DNA from 2 places in the Paenibacillus sp. FSL W8-0426 genome. Region 1 is predicted to be linked to the other one. Evidence: predicted binding sites of a transcription regulator. Region 1 holds the regulator's gene; the other holds the start of a gene.

Region 1 (7,644 bases):
TATTCATGAAAAGGCGTTTGCCATGGGCGGGATTGCGGGGGTTGCCACCTGGCCCGAATATCGACGCAAAGGATGGGTCGCCAGCTTATTGCGCCATGCGCTAAAAGAGATGAATCGCAACAAGCAAAGCATTTCGTTTTTACATCCATTTTCATTTGGCTTTTACCGCAAATACGGATGGGAAGCGTACATCGAATACAAGAAGTATCGAGTCCCGGTAACGCATCTGCCTGCAAAGAAGGAGACCCCTGGTGCGATTCGTCGGGGTGAGCCTGAGCTCGAACTGCTCGATACGATATACCAGGCTTACGCAAGCCGGTTTAACGGAACGCTCGTTCGGGATCGAAATTGGTGGGAGTACTCCGTATTGACGGAAGGTACCAGCCAGAAGGCCGTGTATTACGATGCAGCCAAACAACCGCAGGGCTACGTTTTATACGAGGTGAAGGATCGCAAGTTTACCATCGATGAGATGGTCTGCCTGAACGAAGAAGCGAAACAGGGGCTCTGGACATTCATTGCCAACCACGATTCCATGATTGAAGAGGTGACGCTTCAGGCGCCTGCGAGCGATGATCTTGCTTTTCGACTGGATAATCCGCGAATCCAGCAGGAGATCGTTCCATACTTTATGGCGCGAATCGTGAGCGTGGAGCAGTTTGTATCGCAGTACCCTTTTGCAGACCTGGATTCCCCGATTCGCCTTATGCTTCAAGTCCAGGACGAACATGCTCCGTGGAATGAGGGCGTATGGGAATTGAATATTGCGTTAAACGGCACGGCCTCCATCTGGAAGTCTTCTGCAGAAACGAACGCGAACGGCCAAGACGTCAAGGTCAGCATTCAGACGCTAACAACGATGCTTTTGGGCTATAAAAGACCTTCGGAGCTGTTGGCTATGGGTCGTATTGAAGGCAATACGGAGAGTGTGGCCGCACTGGAACGGGCCATTCCGAATAGGGAGACGTATCTGCTGGACTTTTTTTGAGATGTCCTGCCGGAAACGGTGGGGAGCGAGGAATTCCCGATTGGGGCATGGAGCGCTTAACGAGAGATACGGAGAAAATGGAAGACAAAAGGACTTCTTTCCACGATGGAGAGAGGTTTTTTTGTATATGCGGAATATTTCGTGTAAAATCGTAAAAAATGAAGGAAGACCCCTCTTGGCAAAACCACAGAATATGTTATAATGTAAACAAAGTCAAAGAAAGTCAAAGTCAACTGAAAGTCGAAATCAGCCTTGATCTTGTGGTGATAAGGCGAATTTCCATCAGAACTTCAAGCGTCCTCACCCACCGGTTGCCGGCTTGGAATGCAGATTCGTTGTTTCCTTGAATGGTTAAAATGGGGGAGAGGTTGTACTCTGTGGGGGCGTGTGGGTCCTAATTGACTTAACGTTTCAAACAGTGGAGGATGAGTCGATGCGTAATATCTCTGATGTTATCGAACAATATCTGAAGAGTATTTTGCATGAAAGTCCCGAGGGGATGATTGAGATTCAGCGCAACGACCTTGCTGATCAATTCTCATGCGTGCCTTCGCAGATCAACTATGTCATCAGCACGCGTTTTACGCTCGAAAAAGGTTACCTGGTCGAAAGCAAACGTGGTGGCGGCGGTTATGTCCGGATACAACGGATCGAATTGCCCGCACATTCGGACCTACATCACCATTTGCACCATAGCATAGGCGAGGAGATCGGGCAGACGGCGGCTGAGGGGCTGATTTATCAACTTGAGGAAGCGCGTTTCCTGAGCAAGCGGGAGGCAGCTTTAATGCGTGCCGCGATGTCGAGGGAAATTATAATGGTCAAACTTCCTTACCGGGATCAAATTCGTGCCAGAATGTTGAAAGCAATGATCATCTCGTTGCTCGGTAAATAAAACGTTTGGGGGGTACATCATTATGCTGTGCCAGGAATGCAACAAACGTCCGGCGACACTTCATTTCACGAAAATCGTAAATGGAGAAAAGACGGAATTTCATATTTGCGAGTCATGTGCTCGCGAAAAAGGGGAGATTATCCCTGGAACAGCAGGCGGATTCTCGATTCACAACCTGTTGTCGGGGTTGCTTGATTTCGATCCTGCCGGCAAAAACGGCTCCGCAGGCGCATCCTCTCCACAATCGCTGAGATGCGAAGAGTGCGGAATGACCTATTCACAGTTTAGCAAAATCGGCCGATTCGGCTGCAGCTCATGTTATAAATATTTCGACAGTCGGCTGGATCCGTTATTCAAGCGGGTGCATGGCAGCACCTCTCATGTGGGTAAGGTCCCTGCGAGAGCGGGGGGACGCATCAAGCTGAAACGGCAAATCGCCGATCTGAAGAAGGACCTTCAGGAAAGCATTGCCGGAGAGGAATTCGAAGCCGCCGCGGGGATCCGCGATCAGATCCGGGAGCTTGAAAAACGGCTGGCTCAGGAGTAAAGTTTGGTCAAGAGTCATGAGTAGGAGGGATATGCAAATGCCTAGTCTGCGCTTCACGGAACAGGCACTAAGCGACTGGATGCGAAGCGATGCAGCCGATTCCGAAATCGTCATCAGCAGCCGCGTTCGAATCGCCCGCAACCTGCAGCACTATCCGTTTCCGATGCTGGCTACCAACCAGCAATCCGAAGAAGTGCTGAACAAACTGAGCGAAGTGCTTCAACATGATGATATTCGGGCTTTTGCCAATTTCCACACGTTGGAGTTGGCAGATGTCCCTGACCTTGATAAAAGGGTGCTCGTCGAGAAACATCTGATCAGTCCCAGCTTGGCGAGCGAGTCCAGAAATGGCGCCGTCATTCTGAGCGAGGATGAATCCATCAGCATCATGATTAACGAAGAGGACCATCTGCGCATCCAATGTCTTTATCCGGGATTTCAGGTGAAGGAAGCGTGGGAGAGGGCATCTTCGATCGATGATGCTTTTGAAGCCCATGTGGATTATGCCTTCGATGATCGAAGAGGTTATCTGACCAGCTGTCCGACGAATGTAGGCACAGGGGTCAGAGCATCGGTCATGATGCATCTGCCTGCACTGGTCATGACACAGCAGATTGGCCGTATTTTGACGGCCGTTTCCCAAGTGGGGCTTACCGTACGAGGCATCTATGGGGAAGGCAGTGAGGCGATGGGAAACCTGTTCCAGATTTCCAACCAGATTACGCTTGGACAGACGGAGCAGGAAGTCATCGACAATCTGCACGGCGTGGTGCTCCAAATTATCGAGCATGAACGTACAGCGAGAAAACGTTTGATGACGGACTCCAGGCTGCGAATCACGGATAGGGTGATGCGTTCTTACGGTATTTTGTCCTATGCGGCTGTCATGGATTCCAAAGAAGCGGCACAGCGCCTTTCCGACGTCAGGTTGGGTGTGGACCTTGGTCTCCTTGATGGATTGTCCATCCCCGTCATGAATGAGCTTAACGTCATGACGCAACCCGGCTTTTTGCAGAAAACGTTCGGGGAAGACATGCGAGCGGATGAACGGGACATCTACCGTGCGCAGCTGATTCGTGATACGATCAGTACAACCAAAAATTCCTAACGGCTTCACCAGAGAATCGATTTGGGTTTCACGTCCGCGTTAAAGCGGCTTTTATATAATGATATTATTCGCGGCATATGGCCGCAAAAAAGCATCACAACAAAGATTACTACAGCGGAGCCTTTAAATTAGAATGGTCCCGCTTATATCCAAAACCATGGAGGTGCAGGAGATATGATGTTTGGAAGATTTACGGAACGGGCCCAGAAGGTGCTCGCACTCGCGCAGGAAGAAGCTGTCCGTCTCGGTCACAATAACATCGGTACAGAGCATATTTTGCTCGGCCTCATTCGAGAAGGCGAAGGCATTGCGGCCAAAGCGCTGATCGGCCTGGGACTCGGATTGGAAAAAATTCAAGATGAAGTAGAGACGCTGATTGGCCGCGGCCAGGAGCAGCCTACGAACATTGCATATACGCCTCGTGCGAAAAAAGTGATCGAATTGTCCATGGATGAGGCACGCAAGCTGGGCCACACTTATGTGGGCACAGAACATATTTTGCTTGGTCTGATCCGCGAGGGTGAAGGCGTTGCGGCACGTGTGCTCAACAATTTGGGTATTAGCCTCAACAAGGCTCGTCAGCAAGTATTGCAATTGCTTGGCAGCAGCGAAGCGGTATCCAGCCATAATGGAGCACCTGCGAACGTTAGCACGCCAACGCTGGACAGCTTGGCCCGCGATTTGACGGCATACGCGAAAGAAAACAACCTTGATCCGGTTATTGGCCGCAGCAAGGAAATCGAACGCGTAATTCAGGTGTTGAGCCGCCGCACCAAAAACAACCCGGTATTGATCGGGGAGCCGGGCGTAGGTAAAACGGCGATTGCCGAAGGCCTTGCCCAAAAAATCATCAATAACGAAATTCCGGAAACGCTGCGAGACAAACGCGTAATGACTCTGGATATGGGTTCGGTCGTTGCAGGTACGAAATACCGGGGCGAATTCGAAGATCGTTTGAAAAAAATCATGGACGAAATTCGTCAGGCAGGCAACATCGTGCTGTTCATTGACGAGCTGCACACCCTGATTGGTGCAGGTGGAGCCGAAGGCGCCATCGATGCTTCCAACATCCTGAAACCGGCGCTGGCACGCGGTGAGCTGCAATGCATCGGGGCAACAACGCTGGATGAGTACCGCAAATACATCGAGAAAGACGCTGCGTTGGAGCGCCGTTTCCAACCGATTACGGTGGATCAGCCTTCTCCGGAAGAAGCCATTCAAATTTTGCACGGCTTGCGTGATCGTTACGAAGCGCATCACCGCGTGAAAATTACGGATGAGGCCATTGTACAGGCCGTGAAACTGTCCGATCGGTATATTACGGATCGTTTCCTGCCGGACAAAGCGATTGACCTGATTGACGAAGCGGGTTCCAAAGTAAGGCTGAACTCGTATACCATTCCGCCGAATCTGAAACAGCTGGAAGGCCGTCTTGAAGATATCCGCAAGGAGAAAGACGCAGCCGTCCAAAGCCAGGAATTCGAAAAAGCGGCAGCGCTGCGCGATACTGAACAAAAAATTCGCGAAGAACTGGATCTGACCAAAAACCAATGGAAAGAAAAACAGGGACGCACCGATTCCGAAGTAACACCGGAAGACATCGCTCAAGTCGTAGCGAACTGGACCGGCATTCCGGTGAACAAGCTGAAAGAAGAAGAAACTCAGCGTTTGCTGAATCTGGAGCAAATTTTGCATGAACGCGTCATCGGTCAGGATGAAGCCGTTAAATCCGTGAGCCGTGCCGTACGCCGCGCACGTGCCGGTCTGAAAGATCCGAAGCGTCCAATGGGCTCCTTCATCTTCCTCGGTCCAACCGGGGTCGGTAAAACCGAGCTGGCTCGTGCCTTGGCAGAAGCGATGTTCGGTGACGAAAATGCGGTAATCCGCATCGACATGTCCGAATATGGCGAGAAACACTCCACGGCTCGTCTGGTCGGAGCGCCCCCAGGATACGTTGGTTATGAAGAAGGCGGTCAGCTGACCGAGAAAGTGCGCCGCAAACCATATTCCGTCGTATTGCTGGACGAAGTTGAGAAGGCACACCCTGAAGTGTTCAACATCTTGCTGCAGGTGCTGGAGGATGGACGCCTGACCGATTCCAAGGGCCGGGTTGTCGACTTCCGCAATACCCTCATCATTCTGACATCCAATGTCGGAGCTGAAGCGATCAAACGCAATTCCACGCTCGGCTTCACCGCGGTTATGGATGCGGGCGCCGATTACAGCAACATGAAGGGCAAAGTGATGGATGAGCTGAAGAAAAGCTTCCGTCCGGAGTTCTTGAACCGGATCGACGAAATCATCGTATTCCATTCTCTCGAAGAGAAACATATCGCCGAGATCGTTTCTCTTATGAGCGAAGAACTGCGCAAACGTCTGCGTGATTACGATGTGGACTTCGAATTGACGGATTCGGCCAAAGCGTTCCTGGCTAAAGCAGGCTTTGATCCCGCTTACGGTGCACGTCCATTGCGCCGGGCCATTCAGAAGCACATCGAGGATCGTCTGTCCGAAGAATTGCTCACAGGCAGCGTAAAGAAAGGCGATTCGTTGTTGATTGATGAAAAAGACGGCGAGCTGTCGGTTACGAAAAAGGAAATTGCTCCTGCCAATGAGGAAATCGAAACCAAATAAGCGGATCTTCATGGACGGGTTCCGTCCTAGATCCGACCATAAAGTTATTCCTTTCGGCTTCGGCCGATCGGACGTTAAGTACAAAGAGGCCTGCCGATTTTTGGCGGGCCTCTTTTTGCTATGCAACAACATGTGTAAAGTTTACGATAATCCTTTACGAAAAATCTCAAACAATGGTAAACTTTTAGTATGCCTGCCTGTCAGGATGTTCAGGTCAAAATTCGTCGAAAAATGCAAAACGTTGAAATAAAATAAAACTTTTCAGGAGGCTGAAGTGGCTAAAACAAAGACCAAGTTTCAGTGTACAGAATGCGGCTACGAAGCCCCGAAGTGGTACGGCAAATGCCCGGGCTGCCAATCCTGGAACTCCATGGTGGAGGAAACGGAAACAATTGTCAAAACGCAGGGAAGAAATTCACCTCTGTTTGACAGTAAAGATAAACCCCTTCCCATCATAAACATAGATAGTGGCCAGGAACCTCGCGTGCATACGGGCATCGGTGAGTTGAACCGCGTGCTGGGCGGCGGCATCGTTCCAGGCTCCCTTGTATTGGTGGGGGGAGACCCCGGAATCGGGAAATCCACGCTGATGCTTCAGACATCCCATGCGTTAACCCATTCAGGTTTGAGGGTGTTATACGTTTCGGGAGAGGAGTCGGTGAAACAAACCAAATTGCGGGCAGATCGCCTCAATGCGTTATCGCCCGAATTGTACGTTTTATGCGAGACGAATATGGAACGTGTTGAAGAGGCGGTGGAGCAGATCCAACCGCATTTTCTTGTCATCGATTCGATCCAGACCGTGTACTTGCCCGAGGTGACCAGCGCCCCCGGCAGCGTTGCCCAAGTCAGGGAGTGTACCTCGCGATTCATGCGAATTGCGAAAGGCAAGGGCATTGCAACCGTACTTGTGGGGCATGTTACGAAGGAAGGAGCCATTGCGGGTCCCCGCTTGCTGGAGCATATGGTGGATTGCGTTCTTTATTTCGAGGGAGAGCGTCACCACACGTATCGCTTGTTGCGAGCGGTCAAAAACCGTTTCGGCTCAACGAACGAGATCGGCATTTTCGAAATGGGCGAGGATGGGCTGCGCGAAGTGGGCAACCCTTCCGAATTGTTTTTGTCGGAGCGCCCGCTCGGCGTGGCAGGATCTACCGTCGTCGCCAGCATGGAAGGCACGCGGCCGATGCTTGTGGAACTGCAGGCGCTGATATCGGCAACCCACTTTCCATCCCCGCGCCGGATGGCGACAGGCATCGATCATCATCGTTTAAACCTGATCATTGCCGTACTGGAGAAAAGGATGGGCATGTTTTTGCAAACGCAAGACGCCTATCTGAACGTGGCGGGCGGAGTCCGTCTGGATGAGCCTGCTGTTGACCTGGCCGTCGCGGTCAGTATAGCATCCAGCTTGCGGGATGTGCCGACCAAGCCGGATGACGTCATTTTTGGCGAAATCGGCCTGACGGGGG
Region 2 (7,644 bases), 970 kb from region 1:
AGAAGCGAATAAGTATTCTTCTGAAGTGTTTGTTGAGAAAGAAGACAAGAAAGTTAACGCGAAAAGCATTATGGGGATCATGAGCCTTGCGATCAGCACTGGTACGGAAATCCAAATTAGTGCCGAAGGCGCGGACGCCGAACAGGCTGTAAACGCTTTAGTTAGCCTGGTAAGCAAGGAAGAGCTTGAGAACCAATAAGATAGCCTGAACGTAGGAAGAAGCCCCGAAAGGGGCTTTTTTTTGCGTTTAAGGGGATTGTCCTGCAACATTTTGGCAGTCGCTTCGTCTGTAGAAGTATCAAACCGATTCTGAAATGAAATAGTATACTTCGAGGAGGCTATTGTGATGGGTAAAACGTGGTTGAAACCGCTGGCTGCGGTAATGGTGGCAGGGACGTTGATGGTAGGAGGAACGGCTTGGGTAGCGCCTGGAAGTTATGCTTACGCAGCCGAGGTACAAGGAATACAGCAAAACACCATTAACGTTGTGGGTAAAGGCGAAATTCAGGTGAAACCTGACGTGGCGTATTTGTCGATCGGCGTGAGCAGCACGGCAGAGACGGCTGCATCGGCGCAGAAAGCGACGGCTGCCAAAATCAACAAAGTGATCAACCTGTTGAAAAACACGTGGAAAATCAGTGCGGACGACATTCAAACCGATCAATTCTATGTACAACCAAACTACACGTATTCGGAGAAAGACGGGCAAAAAGTTAAAGGATATACGGCATACCACACGCTCTCCGTAACGTATCGTGAACTGGACAAGGTGGGTGAACTGCTGGATGATGCTTCCCAAGCAGGCGCGAACAGCATCGACAACATCCGTTTCACGGTAGAGAGCCCGGAGAAATACGAAGCTCAAGTCATTGAAAAAGCTGTGGCCAATGCCGACGTAAAAGCTGCGGCGATCGCAAAAGCAGTCAAACGCCAACTGGGCTCGGTATTGTCCGTAACGCAAGGCGATGCGGTAGCTCCAGTATTGTATGCGACGGAAAGCTCCTTTTCCAAATCAAGCGCGGATGGTGCAGCAGGCACGGCTGTTGAAACAGGTCTGGTAAAAGTGAATACGACACTGAGCATTACGTATGAAATGAAATAGGAATTTCACACTAGGTAGGCCATTTTATGGACCATCGCTTCGGAAGCAGAATTCCGGAAGTTATGGTCCATTTATGTTGTTCGGAGGTGGTCGGACCGTTATCCTTCGAAAAATAACAGTGAGGGTTATCCTAGAAGGGATAGTTGTGAGAAGCTGCTGGACGTTGTGGAAAGTAATCCGGTCCATTGGTATCGTTTTTGTGCGTTTGTTCGTGACAAAATATTCATGAACGGCGTCCGGATCGAACAATATTGTAACTGGGGATGTAAACCTTTCCTGAATAGGGTTAATTATAATGAAGAGGTGAGCGTATGAGATATACGGTTCATCATTACATACGCAATATAACTCGATGGGATCATGGGAGAGGAGTTTTTATATATGACATCTTTGAAAAAATGGACAAGTGCGTTGTTGGCGGCAGGCGTAATGTTGGGAGGCAGCTCGGTATGGCTGGACCATTCCGTTCAGGCGGCATCGGTGACCTCGAAGGTATCAGCTCCTGCTGAAGTAACGTTGAAATCCGGCGGAAAAACACTCTCGCAAAAAGGGCTTCTGCAAAACGGTTCGACGTGGGTATCCCTTACAGCCGTGAAGGATGTAGCGGGCGGCACGCTTAAATATGATGCAAAGAAGAAAGAGTATGCCCTCTCGGCAGCTAATAATACAATGAGAATCGTTAAATCGGATGGCGAGAACATCGTTTATGTCAATGACTACTATACGCCGGTGGAAGCGAAGCTGATTCAAGGTCGTTTGTACATTCCGTTCTCTGCCATGAGAGATTATTTGGGCGTACAGGGCGATTGGGATGTCAAAACCAAAACACTGACCCTGAGCAAAGTGAAGCAAAACAACATCGTTGTTAAATCGGCAACAACGAAAGTAACGTTGAAAAACGCCACGGTGGATATTAAGTACCCTCAGGTGAGCGGGCTGGCCAATGCGAACGCCGAAAAGGCGATCAACAAAGTGCTGAAGGACGAATCCGACGCGTTTGTGGCAAGCTTCAAAAATCAGATTAAAGAAATCGGGGCGCCTGAAGCCAACCGCCCATACGGCTTCCAAAGCTCGTATGTGGTTACTTATAATGAAAACGGCGTGCTTGGGCTGATTACCGAACGTTATGAAGATTATGCGGGCGCACATGGCATGACGACTCGCACCGGTCATACGTTTGCGTTAGACACGGGCAAGGCATTGAGCCTCGATGACGTGCTGCAAAACAATGCTTCCATGCGTCAGACGATTGGCAAAAAGGTAGGAGAACAACTGGAAGCGCTGGGTGGTTACCTCGATGGCTACAAAGGATTGAACAAGGATCAGGATTTCTATGTAACGCCTACGGGCATCGTGGTCTTCTTCCAACTGTATGAGTACACGGCGTATGCGCAAGGATTCCCGGAATTCCCGTTTACGTACAAAGAAATCCTGCCGAAGGGCAGCGAGCCATTCAGCAATGTAAGTGCGGATAAATAAGTAGGCAGATCGTATGATGCGATTCGGTCATGCGTGAGTGAGTTGAATCGAATGTGAGATAAGGAGAAGGGCATTGGTTGCCGAACAGTGATGTTTGGTGGCCAGTGCTCTCTTTTTGAGGAACTTCATACACCTTATCGGTTCCAAAAACAGCTGATTAAAATTCTAATGAACATCAGGATCACTATTGGGGTGAAATTGTACTTTAAAGGTGATTTACTGGGTGAATAACGTGCCTCAGGTTCATTAAAGTTCTGTAAGGGCGAAATATCGGCGAATAACGTGTGTGAGGTTCGTAAGATATCACCTTTGTAAAAACGCATCAACTATGCGAAAAGGGCGTCTCCGTCACGTTGTTCACGTGCGGGGCGCCCTTTTGTTGGATCGTCTGTCAGCAAAATGCGACAAGTCGATCTTTAACGATTATAGATGTGGCACTGCGGCTTATACGCCTTGTGCACCTACGTTTTCGATAACTTTATCTACGATACCGTATTCTGCAGCTTCGGCAGCAGTCATGAAGTAGTCGCGGTCGGTGTCTTTCTCGATGCGCTCCAGCGGTTGGCCTGTGCGCTCGGCAATGATGCGGTTCAAGGTATCGCGCATTTTCAGGATGCGGCGTGCGCGAATCTCGATGTCGGAGGCTTGGCCTTGTGCTCCGCCCAGCGGTTGGTGGATCATGATTTCGCTGTTCGGCAGCGCGAAACGTTTGCCTTTGGCGCCAGCGTTGAGCAGGAACGCGCCCATGGATGCCGCCATACCCACACAGATGGTCGATACATCTGGTTTAATAAACTGCATCGTGTCATAGATCGCCATACCGGCTGTAATGGATCCGCCAGGGCTGTTGATGTATAAGTGAATGTCTTTCTCCGGATCTTCCGCAGTCAGGAACAGCATCTGTGCAATGATAGAGTTTGCGACAACGTCATTGACGTCGCTACCAAGGAAGATAATGCGATCCTTCAGCAATCTGGAATAAATGTCATAAGCGCGTTCGCCGCGATTGCTTTGTTCAACGACCATAGGAATGTAACTCACGTGAAAAACCTCCTCGGAAATGTGATGTTAAATTTGGTGGTTATATTTAAACTGTTACCGTATTAACCACATCATAAACAATTTCAATCAAAAAGTCAAAGAAAGTCAAACTAACTTTGAAAAAAAAGAAACCTCTCCGGTTTCACTGGTTAAACAACTTATGAAAGCAAAGTAAAAATGGCGCGCCCGCCAAGAATCGAACTTGGATCTCAGGCTTCGGAGGCCTACGTCATATCCATTGGACCACGGGCGCACAATCAATCAAATATGTGACAGCAATAATGATTATAGCTCATGACCCAATCAATTGCAAGCAGATGATTCGAAAGAAATCGTTTGGAATGTGCCGAAAATGATCATGCTGAAAATATGCGGATAAAGAACTGCTTTCGGTACATGCTATAAGAGGTTTGTTGATGTGCGGTCTCCTGGTTTGCAGGGGCGATATATAGATGGGAAAGCAGCCGATCTTCTATATATAGTATGCCGAATGCGGACTACAAGTTGCCGTGGCAGGATTGTGAAAAATTGCGCGTGAAAATGCCCTGAAACGGGATGAAATGGGCCTTTGAAACACTTGCATGTCGCGTCAGTTTTAGGTAGAATATACGTGGGACTTAAAAAGTTAACCCGGGACATTTTAGGGCCATGATATGAGCTTGGAACGAGAAGCTTGCGGGAGTGGAAAGCATGCGAAAGATTTTAGAAGTGCAAAAGCAGCTTCTGCCTGATCTCATGGATGTCTTGAAGAAGAGGTATACGATTCTCCACCAGATCATGTTATCGGATGTGATCGGACGAAGAACGTTAGCCAATTCCATGCAGATGACCGAGCGGGTTCTGAGAGCTGAGACCGATCTGTTGAAGGCTCAGGGACTAATTGAAATCGACAGCGCGGGGATGAAGATCAGCGAGGCGGGGCTTGAGTTGCTGCAGCAATTGGAGCCGGTAGCCAAAGAGCTGTTCGGATTGTCCGAACTGGAAGAACGCATCATGCAAGCCTACGGTCTGCAAAAGGTAGTCGTCGTTCCCGGCGATTCGGATGCCTCACCGCTGGCCAAGCGGGAATTGGGCAAGGCCGGAGCGAAAGCGCTGAGCAGTGTTATGAACGATAATGATGTTGTAGCTGTCACGGGCGGCTCAACGACGGCCGAAGTTGCGGAGCAATTGACGCTGCCGACCTCACTCAAAGGCGTCTGGTTCGTGCCTGCGCGGGGCGGGCTGGGAGAAAGCCTTGAAATTCAGGCCAATACGATTGCATCCACGATGGCAAAGCGGGCGGGAGCGCAATACAAACTCCTGCATGTACCGGATTTGCTAAGTGATCACGCCTATGAATCGCTGATTCAGGACCCGAGCGTGCAAGAGATTCTGCAGCTGATCCGCAAATCGCGGATAGTCATTCACGGAATCGGCGATGCCGTGGAGATGGCGCGGAGGCGCAAGCTTGCACCGGAGATCTTGGAAGAGCTCAAGGAGCAAGGGGCAGTATCCGAATCTTACGGTTATTACTTCAACGATCAGGGTGAAGTGGTACATACCATGCTCACTCTGGGCATGCGGCTGCAGGATATCGAAAGGACGGACGTGGTCATCGGCATTGCGGGCGGCGCCAGCAAGGCAGCTGCCATTCATTCGGTGCTCCGGTTCGGCCAGGAAGATATTCTGATCATCGACGAGGCCGCGGCGAAAGTCATCGTCGCCGAGTTGGACTGATTGCTTTTCCTAGTCGTATCGTAATTCAGTTGTCTTGACGGACCTCACCGTCTGTCTTGAATATATAAAGCTTCATACAAAACTAATCAAAACTTGGGAGGAACTTACTCATGATTAAAGTAGGTATTAACGGTTTTGGACGTATCGGTCGTTTGGCATTCCGCCGCATTCAAAATGTAGAAGGCATCGAAGTTGTAGCAATCAACGACTTGACTGACGCTAAAATGCTCGCGCATTTGCTTAAATATGATACAACTCAAGGTCGTTTCGACGGCGAAGTTGAAGTACACGACGGTTTCTTCAAAGTGAACGGCAAAGAAGTTAAAGTTATCGCTAACCGTAACCCAGAAGAACTGCCTTGGGGCGACCTGGGCGTAGACATCGTTCTGGAATGTACTGGTTTCTTCACAACAAAAGAAGCTGCTGAGAAACACCTTAAAGGCGGCGCTAAAAAAGTGGTTATCTCCGCACCAGCTACTGGCGACATGAAAACCATCGTTTACAACGTAAACCATGACATCCTCGACGGTACTGAAACTGTAATCTCCGGCGCATCTTGCACAACAAACTGCCTGGCTCCTATGGCAAAAACACTGCAAGACAAATTCGGAATCGTTCAAGGTTTGATGACTACAATCCACGCTTACACTGGCGACCAAAACACGCTGGATGCTCCGCACCCTAAAGGTGACTTCCGTCGTGCTCGCGCAGCGGCTGAAAACATCATTCCTAACACAACTGGTGCTGCTAAAGCAATCGGTCTGGTTATCCCTGAACTGCAAGGCAAATTGGATGGTGCAGCTCAACGCGTACCAACACCAACAGGTTCCCTGACTGAGCTGGTAACGGTTCTGGAGAAAAAAGTAACGGCTGAAGAAGTTAACGCAGCAATGAAAGAAGCTTCCGATCCGCAAACTTTCGGATACACAGAAGACGAAATCGTATCTTCCGACATCGTGGGCATTACTTTCGGTTCCCTGTTCGATGCAACTCAAACTAAAGTTCTGACTGTGGGCGACCAACAACTGGTTAAAACTGTAGCTTGGTACGACAACGAAATGTCCTACACAGCTCAATTGGTTCGCACATTGGAGCACTTTGCAAAAATGATCAAGTAATATCTGCATCATCATAGAGCGGAAACAGAGCTATTGTTGTTTCCGCTCTTTATCTATCAACCTTTTGCAAATTTCTCAAAAACACCGGCATGAACAGGGCTATTCTGGCCCCATGATCATGCACAAAATACATGGGTGCGGAGGAACGACCAATGAACAAAAAAAGTGTACGCGATATCGAATTGAACGGTAAAAAGGTATTTGTACGTGTAGATTTCAATGTGCCGCTCGAAGATGGTAAAATTACAGATGACAAACGTATTCGCGAAACCCTGCCTACGATCAACTACTTGATCGAAAAAGGCGCAAAGGTTATTTTGGCGAGCCACCTGGGACGTCCAAAAGGCGAAGTTGTCGAGTCCATGCGTCTGACTCCGGCTGCCGAGCGCTTGTCCGAACTGCTGGGCAAACCGGTAGTCAAAGCTGACGATTCGATCGGTGAAGCTGTAAAAGCGCAAGTTGCCGAACTGAAAAACGGCGACGTTCTGCTGCTTGAAAACGTGCGTTTCCACGCTGGCGAAGAGAAAAACGATCCGGAATTGGCAAAAGCGTTTGCCGAGCTGGCTGACGTATTCGTCAACGATGCATTTGGCGCGGCGCACAGAGCACACGCTTCCACAGAAGGCATCGCTCACCTGCTGCCAGCCGTATCCGGCTTGCTGATGGAGAAAGAACTGGAGGTTTTGGGTAAAGCATTGTCCAACCCTGACCGTCCTTTCACGGCGATTATCGGCGGTTCCAAAGTAAAAGACAAAATCGATGTCATCGACAACCTGCTTAACATCGCAGACAACGTAATCATCGGTGGCGGCCTGTCCTACACATTCATGAAGGCACAAGGCTTTGAAGTGGGTCAATCCCTGCTCGACGAGTCCAAACTGGACGTTGCTCTGGGCTTCATCGAAAAAGCAAAAAAACTGGGCAAAAACTTCTACCTGCCGGTGGATATCGTGATCTCCGATGACTTCAGCGCAAATGCTAACACTAAGATCGTTGAAGTAGGCGACATCCCTGCGGATTGGGAAGGAATCGACATCGGTCCTAAAACGCGCGAGATTTACGCTGACGTAATCAAAAACTCCAAACTCGTTGTTTGGAACGGACCAATGGGCGTATTTGAAATCGAGCCATTCTCCCACGGTACTCGTGCGGTAGCGGAAGCATGCGCAACAACAGACGCTTACACTG

Evidence for each region. The regulator CtsR, encoded in region 1, represses protease genes until heat stress. The targets are predictions, from matches to a motif close to ATGGTCAATAAAGGTCAAACA.
Region 2: a site for CtsR is predicted at 3,714-3,734, ahead of clpP (ATP-dependent Clp endopeptidase proteolytic subunit ClpP). Genes of this name have one in related genera too.

The regions. Positions count from the first base shown of each region.
Region 1 is NZ_CP150203.1:6,121,905-6,129,548, reverse strand. It holds gene MKY59_RS27930 (GNAT family N-acetyltransferase) at 1-988, shown strand, start outside; gene MKY59_RS27925 (CtsR family transcriptional regulator) at 1,422-1,883, shown strand; gene MKY59_RS27920 (UvrB/UvrC motif-containing protein) at 1,906-2,430, shown strand; gene MKY59_RS27915 (protein arginine kinase) at 2,468-3,538, shown strand; gene clpC (ATP-dependent protease ATP-binding subunit ClpC) at 3,713-6,172, shown strand; gene radA (DNA repair protein RadA) at 6,447-7,644, shown strand, end outside.
Region 2 is NZ_CP150203.1:181,043-188,686, forward strand. It holds gene MKY59_RS00885 (HPr family phosphocarrier protein) at 1-199, shown strand, start outside; gene MKY59_RS00890 (SIMPL domain-containing protein) at 347-1,102, shown strand; gene MKY59_RS00895 (DUF4163 domain-containing protein) at 1,484-2,581, shown strand; gene clpP (ATP-dependent Clp endopeptidase proteolytic subunit ClpP) at 3,026-3,622, opposite strand; tRNA gene MKY59_RS00905 (tRNA-Arg) at 3,801-3,875, opposite strand; gene MKY59_RS00910 (sugar-binding domain-containing protein) at 4,313-5,338, shown strand; gene gap (type I glyceraldehyde-3-phosphate dehydrogenase) at 5,449-6,456, shown strand; gene MKY59_RS00920 (phosphoglycerate kinase) at 6,609-7,644, shown strand, end outside.